Regions from separate parts of the Mesorhizobium sp. P2_B5 genome, predicted to be linked through region 3. Evidence: predicted binding sites of a transcription regulator. Region 3 holds the regulator's gene; each other region holds the start of a gene.
The links. The regulator PhoB, encoded in region 3, activates phosphate uptake and scavenging genes when phosphate is short. The targets are predictions, from matches to a motif close to TGTCATNNANCTGTCAT.

Region 1 (4,208 bases), on a different contig from region 3:
CTCTGGCCGAAGACGAGGCCGTAACCACGGGTGAACTGCGGCGGTGCCTTGGCCGAACCCTTGAACTGGTTGACCATCTGGCATTCGGTGACGCGGACCGAGCCGAGCGGCACGGCGAAGGGCAGTTCCGGCACGTCGAGCTCCAGCTCGACCTCGCCGATGCGGATCTCACCGACAAAGGGATGGTTGCGGGCATAGCCGCGCTGGGTGGAATAGCCGAGCGCCAGCAGGAAACCCTCATCGCCGCGCGACAGCGCCTGCAGACGGATGTCGCGCGCCATCGGGAATTCCAGCGGCTCACGGGTGATGTCGCCGGGAACATGGTCCTGCGGCATCTCGCCGTCCGGCTCGATCAGGCCTTCGCGGGCAAGGATCGCCGAAACGCGCGGCATCGCCTCCGCTTCACCAACGCGCTGCAACGGCTCGGCGACATCGGCGCCGGCGGCAAGCTCGGGGTCGAGCAGCCGGTGGGTGTAGTCAAAGGTCGGCCCAAGCAACTGGCCGCCGGGCAAATCCTTGTAGGTCGCCGACACGCGCCGCTCGACCAGCATCGCGCCGGTGTCGATAGGATTGCTGTAGCCGAAGCGTGGCAGCGTCGTGCGGTAGGCGCGCACCAGGAAGATCGCCTCGATCATGTCGCCGCGCGCTTGGACGATGGCGAGCGCGGCCAGTTCACGGTCGTAAAGCGAGCCTTCGCTCATCACCCGGTCGACGCCGAGCGCCAGCTGCTCGACGATCTGGTCGAGGCGCAGTGCCGGCACCGAACGGTCGCCGCGCCGGCGGTCGGCGAGCAGGCTGTGGGCATTGGCGATAGCGGCTTCACCGCCTTTTACCGCGACATACATTTTTACGCCTCCATCGTCTTGATGCGTGTCGTGCGCGGCAGGCAGGCGACGCCGTCGGGCGCCGCCAGGATGATGTCGACGCCGCGCGGAAACCGGCTGATGTTCTGCTTCCACTGTTCGACGAAGTGCCGCGGCATCTGCGCCGGCGCGATGGTCGCGGTGGTTTCGATGCCGGGACCTTCGAGCAGCAGCGGCGCGCCAGAGACGAGATTGCCGACCTGCAGGATCAGCGTCGTCGACCGATCGGGGTAGTCCTGCGTGCCTTGCGAAAAGCCGTCGAGCGCCGCCATCTCCGCCGGGTTGGCAATCAAGGCGAAATGCGCATCGGCCGGCGTGTTGGCAAGCGGCGCACCCGTGTGGAAGCCGAGCCAGGATTTGACCGCCGCGGACGCCTGCAGAGCAGGGTCGAGCCAGAGCGGCGTGTCGTTGTCGCACAGCGCCAGCGCGATGGCGCCGGCGGTGACCGACAGCGGCGCCGGCGGGCGGGCGAAGACCGGCAGAGGCTGCACGCTGCCAGGCCGTGCCATGGCGTCCATGACGGCGCGGAAGACGGTCTGGGCGTTGAACACCGGGTCGGCGAAACCGCCGTCGATTGCTTGTGTTGCGATGTCCATCAGTCTTCTCCGCGCACCATGGTGAAGAAATCCACTTTCGTTGCTGCCGTCTCGGCCCGGCGCTTCTCGCGTGCCTCGCCTTGGGCGACCCGCAACGGCGCCACCAGCGCTGTCTCGACCGTATGGCGCTGGGCTGGGTCCTGCCAGAGCGCGTCGGCGATCGCCGCCAGCTTCGCCTTCTTCCGGTCGCGGCCGAGCATGTAGCTGTGGCCGACCTGCCCGGAGGGGAGCCGCACGGTGGCGCGGGTGACCGTGGCTTCACCGACATTGAAGGGCGCGCCCCCGCCGCCGATGCGGCCACGCACCGTGACCAGTCCAGTTTCCGGCCCGCGCAGAAGCTCGGCCTCCGAGGTCAGACCGGCCTCGTCCCAGAGCCGGGCTACATCGTCGCCGCTCGCCTGCGCCAGCGTCGCCATGAGGGCTTTGCGCTCGGCCTGGTCGCGGGCTTCCTGTCCTCGCATGCACCAACTCCCTGAATGTGTAAAATTTGTCTAGTGATATAGACAACTATACAAATTATACCTATTATCTAACCCGTGTCCATGACTGGTGGATGACATGGGCGTGATCGGGGCAAAAATGGCCGGGCAACAGATGGCGAGCAGCATTGAACGGCGCAGCGGCGTCTCATTGTGGCGGCAGATCGCCGACCAGATCCTGCATTCGATCGCCGCCGGCGATTTTGCCGAGAATGCCGCGTTGCCGCCAGAGGTGGCGCTGGCCGAACGCTACGGCGTCAACCGCCACACGGTGCGCAGCGCCATATCAACGCTGGTTCAGGAAGGCGTGCTGCGGGCCGAGCAGGGGCGCGGCACCTTCGTCTTGTCGCGCAAGCGGCTGTCCTATCCGATCGGTGCCCGGACGCGGTTTTCGACGGGTCTGCAAGGACAGACTTCGGAACGGCACATCGTGTTGCTTACATCAGCGGTCGAACCGGCCAGCCAGCGCGTCGCCGACGGGCTTGGGCTTGTGAGGGGCACTGAGGTGATCCGGCTGGAGACGCGCGGCGAAGCAGACGGCCGGCCGGTGTCGCGCGCTGCCAGCTGGTACGAGGCCAAGCGCTTCGCAGGCATCGATGCCGTGATGGCGGAGACCGGTTCGATCACCGCCTCGCTTCGGCGTTTCGGCGTGGATGATTATCTCAGGCAATCGACGGTGCTGTCGGCACGCCATGCCGATGCCGCCGACCTTGCCGACCTCAACCTGCAGCCGGGGGCCATCGTGCTGGTCGCCGTCGCCGTCAATGTCACGACGGATGGCCGACCGGTCCAGTTCTCCGAAACGCGGTTTCCGGCGGAGCGGGTGGAGCTGAAACTGTCGGCGCTGTAAGCCCGCCTGCTGGCCCTACCCCACCTCGATCACAGCTTTGATCAGCCCGGATTTCTCATGCGCCCAGCGGGCGAGATCGTACGGCGTGCCGGCCAGCGTCGTGCGATGGGTGACGAGTTTCGCCAGCGGCACGGCGCCGTTGCGGATGGAGGCGGCGACGTGGTCGAAGTCGGCCTTGAGCGCATTGCGGCTGCCGACCAAGGTCATCTCGCGCTTGTGGAATTCGGGGTCGGAAAAGACGATGTCGTCCTTGACGACGCTGACCAGAACCAGCGTGCCGCCATGCGCGACGTGGGCGAAGGCAGATTGCACCGAGGCGGTGTTGCCGGTGGCGTCGAAAACCACGTCGAAGCCTTCGGCGCCGGTTGCATCGCGCACCAGTTCGGCTGCCGCCTTTTGCGAGCCGTCGAGCGTGGCGAAGCCGAGTTCGCCTTTGGCAAAATCCAGCCGCTCCGTGCTCATGTCGAGCAGGCTGACATCGAGCCCTGCAATGCGGGCGAAGATCGCCGTGCCAAGCCCAATCGGCCCTGCGCCGATGACCAGCGTGCGGGCGCCTGGTTCAGCGCGGGCACGGCGCACGGCATGCGCGCCGATCGCGAGAAATTCGACGGCAGCGGCATCGGCCAGCGACAGGCCGTTTGCCGGATAAAGATTCTGTGCCGGCACCAGGATCTGCTCGGCCATGGCGCCGTCGCGATGCACGCCGAGCACTTCGATCCGCACACAGCAATTCGGCTTGCCCTGCCGGCAGGCGATGCATTTGCCGCAAGCGAGGTAGGGGTTGATGATGACGGGCTCGCCGACGGCGAGTTCGACGCCTTCACCGGCCTCGACGATGGTGCCCGACACTTCGTGGCCCATGATGCGGGGGTAGGCAAGGAACGGGTGCTTGCCCTCGAAGATGTGGTAGTCGGTACCGCATATGCCGATATGGCTGACCGCGATCAGCGCCCAGCCGGCAGGTGGTGCGCCTGGTGCGGCGCGGTCTTCCAGGACAAGGTCGCCAGGCGAGCGGCAAACGACGGCTTTCATTCAGCAATTCCAGTGTTCAAAAAAGGCGCCGGTCCGTCGAGCGGACCGGCGAAAAGGTCAGGGAGGACTATTTGCCGCGACGGCGCAGGCCGTCGAAATAGACGATGATGATGATCAGCGCGCCGGTAATGATGCGCTGCCAGAAGGCGTTGACGTTCAAGAGGTTGGCGCCGTTGTTGATGGTGGCGAGGATGAAGGCGCCAAGCAGCGGCCCGTGCACGGAGCCGACGGCGCCGAACAGCGAGGTGCCGCCGATCACCGAGGAGGCGATCGCCTGCAGTTCCCAGCCCTCGGCCTGGGTCGGGTTGCCGATGCCGATGCGTGAGGCCAAAAGCACGCCGACAAAGGCCGCGCACAGGCCAGACAGCGTGTAGGCCATGTAGATGGT
Region 2 (4,208 bases), on a different contig from region 3:
CGCACCGATCGAATGCAGGCCGATGGCGATGATGGCGGCGATCGGGCCGGTCGAGACGATGGCTGCGAACAGACCGGCGATGACGATCTCCGGAAAGGCGCGCAGCAATTCCATGAAGCGCTTGACCACGAGCCGCAGCACCGGGTGCGGCGTCAGGTTGCGCGCGGCGATGAAGGAAAATGGCACGGCGAAGATGAAGCCGATAAAGGTCGAGACCAGCGCCACGTTGAGCGTGGTCAGCATCAGCTCGAAATATTCGGGGATGTAGAAGCCGCCCCAGACATAGACGCGGCCGAGCGGGAAGTTGAACTCCTGGGTGCCGGTGTCATGCGGCGAGGCGATGTCGAACACCGCGCGCCAGACATCGTTCCAGTCCTTGGGGATCAGCCAGCTCAGGAAGTCGAGTATATGCGGCAGCCGGTCCCAGAAGTGGCCGGCATTGGCCTCGTCGGCGAACCACATGCTCGACAGCGTTGCCGCCAGCAGAAGGCCGATGCCGAGGATCGTATAAAGCCGTCGCAACGATATCTGGCGCTGCCAGGCGTTGGCTACCTGCAGAGTCGCGTCGGAGCGGGCTGTCGCTGACATGGTCATGATCGGGACATGCAAAAAGGGCGGCGCATCAAACGCCGCCCTTTCTGATTTTGCCGTTAGCCGCCGATGGCTGCCTTACGGGCTTCGACGATGACGTTGTAGAAGTCAGGCTTGACCGGTACGTAGCCGGTGAAATCGCCGCCTTCGACGCCTTCGAAGCAGGCCTTGTCCTTGGTCGGCAGGGCGGTGAAGAACGCAGTCAGCTTGGCGGTCATGTCGTCGCCCAGCGCCGTGCGCACGACCAGCGGGCCGTTCGGGATCAGGCCCGAGCGCCAGACTTCGACGAAGTCGTTAGGGTCGACGGCGCCCTTGGCGGTTACCTTGTGGAAGGTGCCGGAGGTGTAGCCGTTCTTGAAGTCGCCGATGCCCGAGGAATCGTCAACGGCAACGTCGACCTTGCCGTCGCGGACGGCGAGGATGTTGTTCTCATGGCCGCCATTGAACTGAGTCGAGGCGAAGAAAGCGTCGTTGGAAGCGCCGGTGTCCTTCGGGATCTGGGTCAGCGGGATCAGGTAGCCCGAGGTCGAATCCGGATCGGCATAGCCGAGCTTCTTGCCCTTGGCCGACTTGATGTCGGTGATGCCCGAGGACTTCAGCGCCAGGCCGATCGAATAATAGCCGGTGGCGCCGTCGGTCTGCTGGGTGGTGAGGATCGGGGTGACCGCCTTCGGGTCCTTGATGTAGACGCTGGCATAGCCGGAAGCGCCGAGTTCGGCGAAGTCGAGCGTGCCGCCGAGCAGGCCCTGGATGACGCCGTCATAGTCGGCGGCCGGGAACAGCGACACTTTTTCGAAGCCGAATTCGGTCTTCAGATGGTCGGCCAGGCACTGGTAGTTGCGCAGACGGTCGGTTTCGTTCTCGCCGCCGAGGATGCCGACGCGGAATTCCTTCATGTCGGCCGCATGAGCAGCGCTGGTCGCCATGGCGAGCACCGATATGGCGCTGAAAACCATCTTCCTGAACATTTTATCTCTCCTGTAGGTTCCGGCCCCGCGCCGGCAGCGTTCTTGATTTTGACAGATGCCCTTGACGCGGGCTGACGATCCCAGCCGCTCAGTATCCCGGGAATGCCGGCTCGAGCGGGCTGGCGGATGCTTCGATCTTTTGCTTGTAGGCGATGCTGGTCGAGGTGATGGCCTCAGAGATTTCAGCGCCATTGCTGTCGGCGCCGTAGACCTGGCGCACGGCTTCGCGGTTGAGCTCTTCCGGCGCGCCGTCGAAGACGACCTTGCCGGCGGCCATGCCGATGATGCGGTTGCAATAGGCACGCGCGGTGTCCAGCGTGTGCAGGTTGGTGACGACGGTGATGCCCTCGCGCAGATTGATGTCCTGCAGCGAGTCCATCACCACCTTGGCGTTGAGCGGGTCGAGCGAGGCGATCGGCTCGTCGGCGAGCAGCACCTTGGGCTGCTGCATCATGGCGCGGGCAATGGCGACACGCTGCTGCTGGCCGCCGGACAGCGTGCCGGCGGGCTGAAGTGCGGTGCGGGCGATATCGAGGCGTTCGAGCGCCGCGACCGCCTCGGCGCATTCGGCGCGGGTAAACATGCCGAGCAGATTGGAGACGGTCGAACGGTGATTGAGCCGGCCAAGCAGAACGTTGGTCAGGACGTCGAGGCGCGGCACAAGGTTGAACTGCTGGAAGATCATGGCGCAATCGCGCTGCCAGCGCCTGAGTGGCGAGCCGCGCAGCTGGGAAACCTCGGCGCCGTCAAAAAAAATCGACCCCTGGCTGGGGTCGATGAGACGGTTGATCATGCGAAGAAGGGTGGACTTGCCGGCGCCGGAACGACCGATGATGCCGACCATCTGGCCCTGCGGGATCGACAGGTCGATGGCGCTGACGGCGGTGTTCTTGCCAAATCGGCGGGACACGCCGCGGATTTCGAGCGTTGCTGACATGGCGTAACTTTCAGTCCGGTCGCAGTTTGAAGGTCTGTTAACCCTCGCTAGCGCAGCCGCATGAACCTGCGGTGTCGGATTGATGTCAGTTTTGTTACCGCCCACAGACCCGTGCGCCGGAGAAGGTGCCGGTGGTCAGCCCAGCACCAGCAACTCCTCGAAATGCTTCATGTCCTTGAAGTTGCAGAAGGCCGGCGGCTGCAACTCGATCACCGGCGCCCTGCGGGCGAACTCGGCGAGACTGTCGTCGAAGAAGTCCTGCCAAGCGGCGGCCCTGTCATCGGCGAGGCGCTGGATCTGGTAGGCAAAGGTGATGTGGAAGGTGTAAGCGTCGTGATCGGGGTGGCGGTAGCCGAACGGCACCGACAGCGCGTCGCGCCATGCGCTCATGACGCGCCGGTCCTCCTCCGTCGCGCCGGCAACGGTGAGCCCGGTCGGCACGACTTCGATCACCTCGACCTTGAATGGGCCGCGGCCCCGGAAGCCTTTCAAGCGCTCCAGATAGAGGCTGGTCATGGCGTCGATGCTGGTGTCGAGCGGCACGTCCTGCGGCCAGTAAGGCAGGCGGCGGCGATATTCGATGATGCCCTGGAACAGCGTCATGTGCAGGCTGGAGATGGGCGTGAAGGCCAGCCGGTCGGCATCCGGCATGGCGCGCATGCGCTCGCGCACCTCGATGACAACAGCTTCGGAAGGCGACCCGTTGACGAGATGGCTGACGACCGTATTGCCGGGCTCGAGAAGAAAATTGCCCGCTGTGTCGTAGCGTGTACCCAGGTGCACCGGAGGCTTGGGGTTGGTGCCTTCGAAAAAGCCGGCGAGCGAGGGTCTGATGGTTTGAGGCATTGCGATCTCCAAGGGAAGACCGCGTCTTGCCCCGAGTCCTGTGTCAGGGATGTGAATCGGGCCGGTCTTATGACGATGATGTGATCGGCTATCCGCCGTATTTTTCCAAGAAAGCCTCAGCCCCTAGCTCGCGAAAATCGTCGAGCGCGGCGCGCAGCCTGGTATGATCCCAATCCCACCATGCAAGCGCCTGGTAACGTTCGGCGGTGCGGCGATCGAAGCGTTCGCGGATCGGTTTTGCCGGCACACCGCCGACGATGGTGTAGGGGGCGACATCCTTCGACACGACAGCGCCGGCGCCGACCGCGGCGCCGTCGCCGACAGTCACGCCGGGCAGGATGGTCGAGCCGTGGCCGAGCCAGGTGTCGTGGCCGATGGTGACGCGCTTGGCACGCCGCTGGGCGAAGAATTCGCTCTCATGCTCAGCGTCGTCCCAATAGTCGGAGGCGCGGTAGGTGAAGTGATGCAGTGTCGGCCGCCAGGTCGGGTGGTTGGTGGCGTTGATGCGCACACTTGCTGCGATGTTGGAAAACTTGCCGATCGTCGCGCACCAGACGGCGCAGTCCTGCATCATGTAGGAATAGTCGCCGAGGATGCTCTCGGACACCCGGCTGCGGTCGGCGATCTCGGTCCAGCGGCCCAATGTCGAGTTTTCGACCTGCGCCGTTTCGTGGACGAATGGCGCCTCCGACAATTTCCTGCTCATGCGGCGATTATTCCGGCGGCGAAAGAGGTAACGTCGATGATGCGATCGGCGACGGCATCACGGACATCCAGGTCATGGAAGATGCCGAGCAAAGCGACGCCCTGCGCCTTCTTGGCGGCAATCAGCGAAACAACCACGTCGCGGTTTTTCGCATCGAGCG
Region 3 (4,208 bases):
CATCGATTCTGATGGAATCTGATGGCCTCTGTGAATTTTTTCGAGACTCGCAATAAACAATGACAGCGCCGCCTGCTTCTGCCAATATTTGGCTGGTACCACCAAATGCCTCCACTATCATGAGGCGCGAGGAGGTCCGGGAGGAAAACAAAAACGATGTCGGTTGGAATCCGCCACGATGATCTGCGCCGTCGCAACCGCGCGATGGTGATTTCGGCCGTGCGCCGGGCCGGCCAGCCGTCGCGGACCGAGATTGCGGCGACCACCGGCCTCAGCCACTCGACCATATCGGCGATCTCCTCGGATTTGATTGCCGAAGGCATCCTGGCCGAGAGCAAACCCGGCGAGACGGGTGCGCTGAAGCGCGGCCGGCCGCAGGTTGGCCTTGCGCTCAACCCCGAAGCCGCCGCGGTGATGACCGTGGTGCTGTCGCTGAACTTCCTCTCCGTCACCGTCATCGACTATGCCGGCCATGTGATCGCCGAGGAGCAGCGTCGGCTGGACACGCTGACCATGCCGCGCGACGAGCTGATCGGCGAATGCGTAGCGATTGTCCGGCGCCGGATCGAGGACCCCGACCTCGATGTCCAGAGCGTCGCCCGTATTGCCATGGGCATCCAGGGCATCACCGATTCGCAGGCCCGCGCCATGCTGTGGTCGCCGATCACGCCGCTGACCGACATTGCCTTCGCCGACATACTGGAAGCGGAGTTCGGCATTCCGGCCACCATGGAAAACGACTGCAACATGATGGCGGTGGCGCTGCAATGGCGCCAGCCTGAGCGCTACCGCGACAATTTCATCGCTATCCTGCTCTCGCATGGCATCGGCATGGGGCTGGTGCTGAAGGGCGAATTGTTCACCGGCACCCATTCGTCGGGCGGCGAGTTCGGCCACATGATCCATCGGCCCGGCGGCGCGCTGTGCCGTTGCGGGCGGCGCGGCTGCGTGGAGGCCTATGCCGGCAACTACGCCATCTGGCGCAGCGCCAAAATGATGAGCGAGGATGCCGAACCGGTCGATGTCGGCGACGCCGACATGCGGGCGCTCGCCGCACGTGCCCGCGAGACCGATGGCCCCGAGCGCGAAGCCTACCGCAAGGCCGGCGAGGCGCTCGGCTTCGGCCTCGGCAGCCTGTTCGCGCTGATCGATCCAGCACCTGTCGCCATGGTCGGAGTCAGCGCCGCCGCGTTCGATCTGATCGAACCGGCATTGCGCGAGGCGATTGCTCAGACCGCCGGCGGCCAGCACTCGAAATCGATCTCCTTCGACACCGAGCCCAACGAACTGCCGCTGATCCGCGAAGGCTGCGCCATGCGCGCGCTCGGCTTCGTCGACCAGGAGATTTTCGCACCGGGGATTCAGGCGAAAGCGGGCAAGCATGTCGCCTGAGGGGCCGGCAACAGCGCGGCGCGCCTAATCTTCCCGGATGGCGTAGCCGGCGCCGCGGATGGTGCGGATGACGTCGGGCATGCGGCCATTATTGACCGCCTTGCGCAGTCGACCGACATGCACGTCGACCGTGCGCTCGTCGATATAGATCGTCTCGCCCCAGACATTGTCGAGCAGCTGGCTGCGCGAGAACACGCGGCCGGGATGGCGCATCATGAATTCGAGCAGGCGGAACTCGGTCGGTCCGAGCCTGATTTCGCTCTTCTTGCGGTAGACGCGGTGCGATTCACGGTCGAGCACGATGTCGCCGACCTTGAGCACGCTGGACAGCACTTCCGGCTTGGCGCGGCGCAGCAACGCTTTCACGCGCGCCATGAATTCCGGTGTCGAGAACGGCTTGACCAGATAGTCGTCGGCGCCGGTGGACAGGCCACGCACGCGGTCGCTCTCCTCGCCACGCGCGGTCAGCATGATGATCGGCAGCCGTTCGGTCTCGGGCCGCATGCGCAGCCGGCGGCAGAGCTCGATGCCGGACACAGCCGGCACCATCCAGTCGAGCACCAGAAGGTCGGGCACATTTTCCTGCAACCGGATTTCGGCCTCATCGCCGCGCGTCACCACCTCGACCTGGTAGCCTTCGGATTCGAGGTTGTAGCGGAGAAGAACGCCCAGCGGCTCCTCGTCCTCCACGACCATGATGCGTGGCGCGATCATCAGCAGTTCACCCTTGTCAGGCCGAAGTGGCCATCGCCGTCTCGTCCTGCTTCGGGCGATTGGCGGGCAATTGCTGGCCGGTCAGCACATAATACGCATTTTCAGCGATGTTGGTGACATGATCGCCGATGCGCTCCAGATTCTTGGCGCAGAACAGGAGATGCGTGCAGGCGGTGATGTTGCGCGGGTCTTCCATCATGTAGGTCAAGAGTTCACGAAACACCGACGTGTATTTGACGTCGATACGTTCGTCCTCATTCCTGAGTTTCGCCAGGGCTGCGGCATCCGCGGCGGCATATTCCTCGACCACCCCTTGCACCTGGATCAGCACCAGCTGCGCCATCGCATCGATGGAATGCGAGAGGTCGCGCGGCGTGACGCTGAGGCCCACGGTGCCAACGCGCTTGGCGATGTTCTTGGCGAGATCGCCGATGCGCTCGAGGTCGCCGGCCATGCGGATCGAGCCGACCACGGCACGCAGATCGTTGGCCATCGGCTGGCGCTTGGCGATGAGCGTGATGGCACGATCGTCGAGTTCCCGCTGGCGCGCGTCCATGATGGCGTCGTCGGACACGACGCGCTGCGCCAGCGCATTGTCGGAATTGAGCAGCGCTTTTGTCGAGCCGCTGACCATCGACCCGGCCAGATCGCCCATGTCGCGGATCAGCTTGCTGATCTGGCCCAACTCTTCATCGAAGGAGGCGACGGTATGTTCACCCATGATCGTGGTCCTCGTGCCTGAAAATTCAACCGCTGGACGGCTCAGCCGAAGCGGCCGGTAATGTAGTCCTGGGTGCGCTTGTCGTCGGGATTGGTGAACATCTTGTCGGTGGCGCCCTCCTCGACCAGGTAGCCGAGGTGGAACATCGCCGTGCGCTGCGACACGCGCGCCGCCTGCTGCATCGAGTGGGTGACGATGACGATCGTGTAATTCTGGCGCAGCTCGTCGATCAGCTCCTCGACGCGTGCGGTGGCAATCGGGTCGAGCGCCGAGCAGGGTTCGTCCATCAGGATTACTTCCGGCGACACCGCAATGGCGCGCGCGATGCACAGGCGCTGCTGCTGGCCGCCGGACAGGCCGGTGCCGGGCTCCTGCAGGCGGTCCTTGACCTCGTTCCAGATCGCCGCCTTCTTCAAGCTCGACTCGACGATCTGGTCCATGTCGGACTTGCGCTTGGCCAGCCCATGGATGCGCGGGCCGTAGGCAACGTTCTCGTAGATCGACTTCGGGAACGGATTGGGCTTCTGGAACACCATGCCGACGCGCGCCCTGAGTTCGACGACGTCGATGTTCTTGTCATAGATGTCGTCCTCGTCGAGCGTGATCTTGCCGGTCACCCGCGCCGAATCGATGGTGTCGTTCATGCGGTTGAGGCAGCGCAGGAAGGTCGACTTGCCGCAGCCGGACGGGCCGATCAGCGCCGTCACCTGGTTCTGGCGGACGTCGAGATTGACGTCGAACAGCGCCTGCTTCTCGCCGTAGAACACGCCGACCTTGTCGCCGCGCATCTTGATGACTTCGTTCGACTTGGCGTTCATTTTATCGCCCACTGCGTTTTCAAGAGACTGTTCGGTCATGATGTTCATACCAAATTGCCTTTTTTCTACCAGCGCCGCTCGAACCGGCGCCGAAGCACGATCGCGGTGATGTTCATGGCCATGAGGAAGACGAGCAGGATGATGATGGCGCCGGACATGCGCTCGACAAAAGCGCGTTCGGCCTCGTTTGCCCACATGTAGATCTGCACCGGCAGGGCGGTCGCCGGATCGAAGGGTGTCTTCGGATAGTCGGCGACGAAGGCGACCATGCCGATCAGAAGCAGCGGTGCTGTCTCGCCGAGCGCACGCGCCAGGCCGATAATCGTGCCGGTCAGGATGCCGGGAGCGGCAAGCGGCAGTATGTGCTGGAACACCATCTGCATCTTCGAGGCGCCAAGCCCAAGCGCTGCCGAGCGGATCGACGGCGGCACCGCGGCAAGGGCCGCGCGCGTCGCGATGATGATGGTCGGCAGCGTCATCAATGTCAGCACCAGGCCACCGACAAAGGCGGCCGAGCGCGGCATCCCGAGGAAGTTGATGAACACGGCAAGGCCGAGCAGACC
Region 4 (4,208 bases), on a different contig from region 3:
GGGCATCCGCCTTGGGCGCTGCTTCCGTGGCGCTTTCGGCCTGCACAACCACGGACGTGGCGCCGCCGCCGGTGGAAGCGCCGCCGCCGCCAAGCGATTCGGCTTTCGGCGCTGCCGAAAGCATGTACGCGGCACGCGTCGACGAGGGCTATCAACTGCCGGCGATCCCGATATCCAAGCTCGATCCGAAGTTCGTGCGCCAGATCGTGACCGACCCGACCGGCGAAAAACCGGGCACCATCGTCGTCGATACGTCGGAGCATTTCCTCTATCTGGTGCGCGATGGCGGCAAGGCGATCCGTTACGGCGTCAGCCTAGGCAAGGCCGGGTTCGGCTGGACCGGCAGCGCCGTGGTCCAGGCGCGCAAGAAGTGGCCGGTGTGGACGCCGCCGCCGGAAATGATCCAGCGCCGCCCCGAACTGGCGAAATACAAGGACGGCATGCCGCCGGGACCGCAGAGCCCGCTCGGCGCCCGCGCGCTCTATCTCTTCCGCGACGGCAAGGACACGATGTACCGGCTGCATGGCACGCCGGAATGGGATTCCATCGGCAAGAACGCGTCGTCGGGCTGCGTGCGCTTCATGAACCAGGACATCATCGACCTCTACAGCCGGGTCAACGGCGTAACCCAGGTCCACGTGCGCGCGAACTTCTCGATCGCTGGGGAGAGCTCCGCCGTGTCGAACAGGACCGCCGAGCCGATCGATGCCGGCGTGCCGAGGGATGCGGAGATCCTGAAATAGGACATCAACGGTTCGCTGATCGCCGACAAAAAAGCGGAGGCGCCCGGGTACCTCCGCTTTTTGTCTGTTGTATACGACTACTTCTTGGCGAGGCCCGGCAGCGTGACCTGATAGACCAGGAACATGGTGTCGACATCGGCGCCGTCCTCGGCCTTGTAGGGCGCGCCGACCTGGAAGCCGTCCTGGGCGAGGAAGTCGTTGTCGTTGCCGACGAACAGGAAATAGTCGTCGGGCAGCGCCGGATCGAGCACGCTGACCACCGACATTGCCTCCCACTTCTCCGACAGGTTGTTCTTGTCGTTCGGCTTGCCGTCATGCAGGCCGAAGCGACCGAGTTCCTTGTTGTCGTTGATGTCGATGAACGGCGTCAGCTTGGCCGGCGTCACCGAGGGGTCGAGCACGCCCTTGGGCGCCACAGGCTTGTCGGCGGCATCGAAGGCGCCGCCGGCAATGTCGGTCGCACCAGAGACGTCGACGACGAAGATCTGGCGCACCAGCGAGGTGTCGCCCTTCACGCCCTGGCCGCTGCCGCTGTCGCGCGCCAGCATCAGGAAGGTTTTGTCGGACAGCGCCACGATCTCGCTCTGCGCGGCGACCTTGGTCTTGCCCTTGTCGTCCTTGAACACAGGCAGCGGTATGACATATTCGTGCGCCTGCTTGAGATGGGCCGGGTCGGAGGCGTCATAGACCAGGGCGCGGGTGTTCTGGCGCGTCGCACCGGAATCGCCGCCATCCTGGCGCGGCGCCGACTGCAGCACCGCGATCAGCGACTTGCCGTCCGGCGTCAGCGCCATGCCTTCGAGGCCCTGGTTGTTCTGGCGGCCGGTCTCGGGATCCTTCGGATCTGGCTCGGCCGCGCCGGGGCCTGGATTGTCGGAGGCGAAGTTCGGCGTGCCCTTGCGCATCGGTACCAAGGCCGCCGGCGGCTGCGTTGCCGACAACAAATGGCCCTCGGCCGAGAAGCGGTAGATGTTGGGGCCGTATTCATCCGAGATGAACATGGTGCCGTCGGGCAGGCGGGCGATCGCCTCATTGTCGAGCGCCAGCTTGCCGTTGGCTTCGGGGAGGATCGGCAGGTCGCCGCTTGCCGCGCGCACGCCATTCGACGGATCAAGACCGGTGGCGTCGGCGCCCTTGTCATCGGTCAGCAGCAGGGAATCGGCAAGCGTCGCCTTGACGCCGGTCTGTTCCTGGCCGGCGGCGGGCGTGGCGCCCAGCGCGGTCGGCGTGAGCTCGATACGAATAGTGTTGAGGCGCGGCCGGTAGTCGGTGGTGCCGACGACATTGTAGCCACGGTCCGGCAGCAGCCACAGCGAACCCTTGTAGCCGTTGGCGTCATGCGTCCAGCTTGCGGCGTCGATCGACATGCCGGAGCCGGAGCCGAAGGTCTCGCCGAACTTGTCCTTCAGGTCGGCCGGGAGGCGACCGACGCCGACCAAGCCCTTGTTGACGAAGCTGACACCGCCAACGGTGGCGGTGCTGTCGGCAAGGGCAGGGGTCAAAGCGGTAAACAGCGCCAACGCGACGCCGAGCGACAGGGTTCGGTGCGAGATTTTCATGGAGATCCTCTTTATGACAAGCCTTCAAGCGGCCGAGACTGCAAAGGGCTCCGCGTCGCATCGACGATGTCGCCCCCCGCAAAGCGGTCTAGGACGCGAACATGATACTTGCGTGACAAGGCGTTCTGCCGGCCATTGGCATTCGGTGCTTGCCGTGCAGAAATGGCTGCATGCAGGAAACACTCATCGCGGTGGCCGTTTTCCTCTGCCTGATGGCGGCGCCGCTGGTCAGCATGGCTGTCTATGGCAAATTGCCCGCGCATCACCGCGAGGACGACACCAACAATGTGGTACGGCTGGCCGCCAACCTGTTCGTCGTCATGACCTCGCTGGTGCTTGGTCTCATGATCAACTCGGCCAAGAACACTTTCGAGTCGATCGACCGCAACGTGCACACATATGCGACCGAGTTGATCCTTCTCGACCGGTCGCTTCGGCAATATGGGCCCGAGACCGCCGAGGTCCGTCAGCCGCTGGTCGCTTATGTGCAAAGACAGACCAACAACTGGACAGAAGCCAACGAAACACCCCTCGTCGCCAACCGGCTGTCTGAACGTCTGTTGACCGAGATCAGCACACGATTGACCGCTCTGCAGCCTGCTGACGCAGCGCATGGTTCCCTGCTGGAGGACGCCCACCAGCATCTGCAGAAGGTGGTGGAACTGCGCTGGGCTTTGATCGAGCAATCGGAAGGTACCATCCCGCGGCCGCTGATCGTTATGCTCGTTGCCTGGCTGGTGCTGATCTTCGCCAGTTTCGGTTTCAGGGCGCCGCGAAATGCCATCACCATAGAGACGTTCGTGGTGTCGGCAGCGCTGATTGCCGGAGCGCTTTACCTGATCCTCGACATGGATGTGCCGTTCTCCGGCCCGATCCAGATTTCGTCGGCGCCTTTGCAGAGGGCTTTGGTCGAATTGCAGCAGTGAGGCGGAACCCGCGGCGCTCCAACGCATTCCTGGATACGGCTGGATTTGCCGGTCCATTTTCGGGAGGGCGACATGGGTTTCGATCAGTATCACGAGCCGCCGGAAGAATTGACGCAGAAGGTGCGGACCTTCGCCCGCATGATCACTTCGCTGATTGAGGAGGCGGAGGCGATCGGCTGGTACGAACAGCGCATGTCGGTGGAAAAGGACCCGCAGGCCAAGGCGATCATGAAAAACGCGCAAGGCGAGGAGTTCAAGCATTTCGGCATGGATCTCGAATTCCTGCTGCGCCAGAAGAAAGACTGGCGGGCGGAGCTGAAGGAAATCCTGTTCACCACGGGCGACATCGTCAAGGCCGGCGAGAAGGGCGAGAAGAAGGTGGATTGAGGCCGACCGACCTACATCCCGCGGCGGATCAATCGCTGTCGCGTGCGATCAGTTCCAGCGGCCAGACTTCGCGGATGATGCGTGTGCCTTCGGGGCCGGCGAAGGCGGGGAGCGAGGCCAGCAGCATTTCGGCCAGCCGCCGGCCCATGGGCTCCAGCGACGGACGGAAGGCGGTCAGCGCCGGCGAAAAGTAGCGGCAAAGCGGCGTGTCGACGATGACGATCACCGCGATGTCGTGGCCGGGCCTGATGCCCATCTCGGCCAGTGCCTTGCAGCCGCCGAGCGCCATTGCGTCATTGTTGAAGATGATGGCTGTGGGCCGGTCCTTGGAGAGCATCACGCGCGGCGTCACCTGGTAGCCTCCGGCCTCGTTGATGAAGCCGTCGGCGATCAGGCCGGGGTCGACTTCGATGCCGTGCCGCTTCAGCGCCTTGCGGTAGCCGTCGAGGAACAGGTAGCCGAAGTTGAGATCAAGCGAAGGGCGGATGGCGGCAATGCGGCGGTGGCCGCGCGCGACCAGCCGGCCGACGGCTTCATCACCCGCCCTCTCGAAATCGATATCGAGCGAAGGGTAGGTGTCGTCGCCGGATTGA

Region 1: a site for PhoB is predicted at 2,002-2,018, ahead of phnF (phosphonate metabolism transcriptional regulator PhnF). Genes of this name have one in related genera too.
Region 2: a site for PhoB is predicted at 2,568-2,584, ahead of phnC (phosphonate ABC transporter ATP-binding protein). Genes of this name have one in related genera too.
Region 4: a site for PhoB is predicted at 2,404-2,420, ahead of AC1D1N_RS08795 (esterase-like activity of phytase family protein). Genes of this name have one in related genera too.

Annotation. Positions count from the first base shown of each region.
Region 1 is NZ_JBFUDJ010000016.1:80,939-85,146, reverse strand. It holds gene AC1D1N_RS30400 (carbon-phosphorus lyase complex subunit) at 1-845, opposite strand, end outside; gene phnH (phosphonate C-P lyase system protein PhnH) at 848-1,459, opposite strand; gene phnG (phosphonate C-P lyase system protein PhnG) at 1,459-1,920, opposite strand; gene phnF (phosphonate metabolism transcriptional regulator PhnF) at 2,039-2,788, shown strand; gene AC1D1N_RS30380 (zinc-binding alcohol dehydrogenase family protein) at 2,804-3,820, opposite strand; gene AC1D1N_RS30375 (ABC transporter permease) at 3,888-4,208, opposite strand, start outside.
Region 2 is NZ_JBFUDJ010000016.1:87,642-91,849, reverse strand. It holds gene phnE (phosphonate ABC transporter, permease protein PhnE) at 1-594, opposite strand, end outside; gene phnD (phosphonate ABC transporter substrate-binding protein) at 651-1,559, opposite strand; gene phnC (phosphonate ABC transporter ATP-binding protein) at 1,648-2,496, opposite strand; gene AC1D1N_RS30425 (DUF1868 domain-containing protein) at 2,632-3,342, opposite strand; gene AC1D1N_RS30420 (DapH/DapD/GlmU-related protein) at 3,431-4,048, opposite strand; gene phnL (phosphonate C-P lyase system protein PhnL) at 4,045-4,208, opposite strand, start outside.
Region 3 is NZ_JBFUDJ010000001.1:99,436-103,643, forward strand. It holds gene AC1D1N_RS00495 (ROK family protein) at 157-1,392, shown strand; gene phoB (phosphate regulon transcriptional regulator PhoB) at 1,417-2,106, opposite strand; gene phoU (phosphate signaling complex protein PhoU) at 2,123-2,827, opposite strand; gene pstB (phosphate ABC transporter ATP-binding protein PstB) at 2,869-3,693, opposite strand; gene pstA (phosphate ABC transporter permease PstA) at 3,711-4,208, opposite strand, start outside.
Region 4 is NZ_JBFUDJ010000002.1:466,571-470,778, reverse strand. It holds gene AC1D1N_RS08800 (L,D-transpeptidase) at 1-743, shown strand, start outside; gene AC1D1N_RS08795 (esterase-like activity of phytase family protein) at 821-2,302, opposite strand; gene AC1D1N_RS08790 (bestrophin-like domain) at 2,473-3,228, shown strand; gene AC1D1N_RS08785 (ferritin family protein) at 3,301-3,615, shown strand; gene AC1D1N_RS08780 (LacI family DNA-binding transcriptional regulator) at 3,644-4,208, opposite strand, start outside.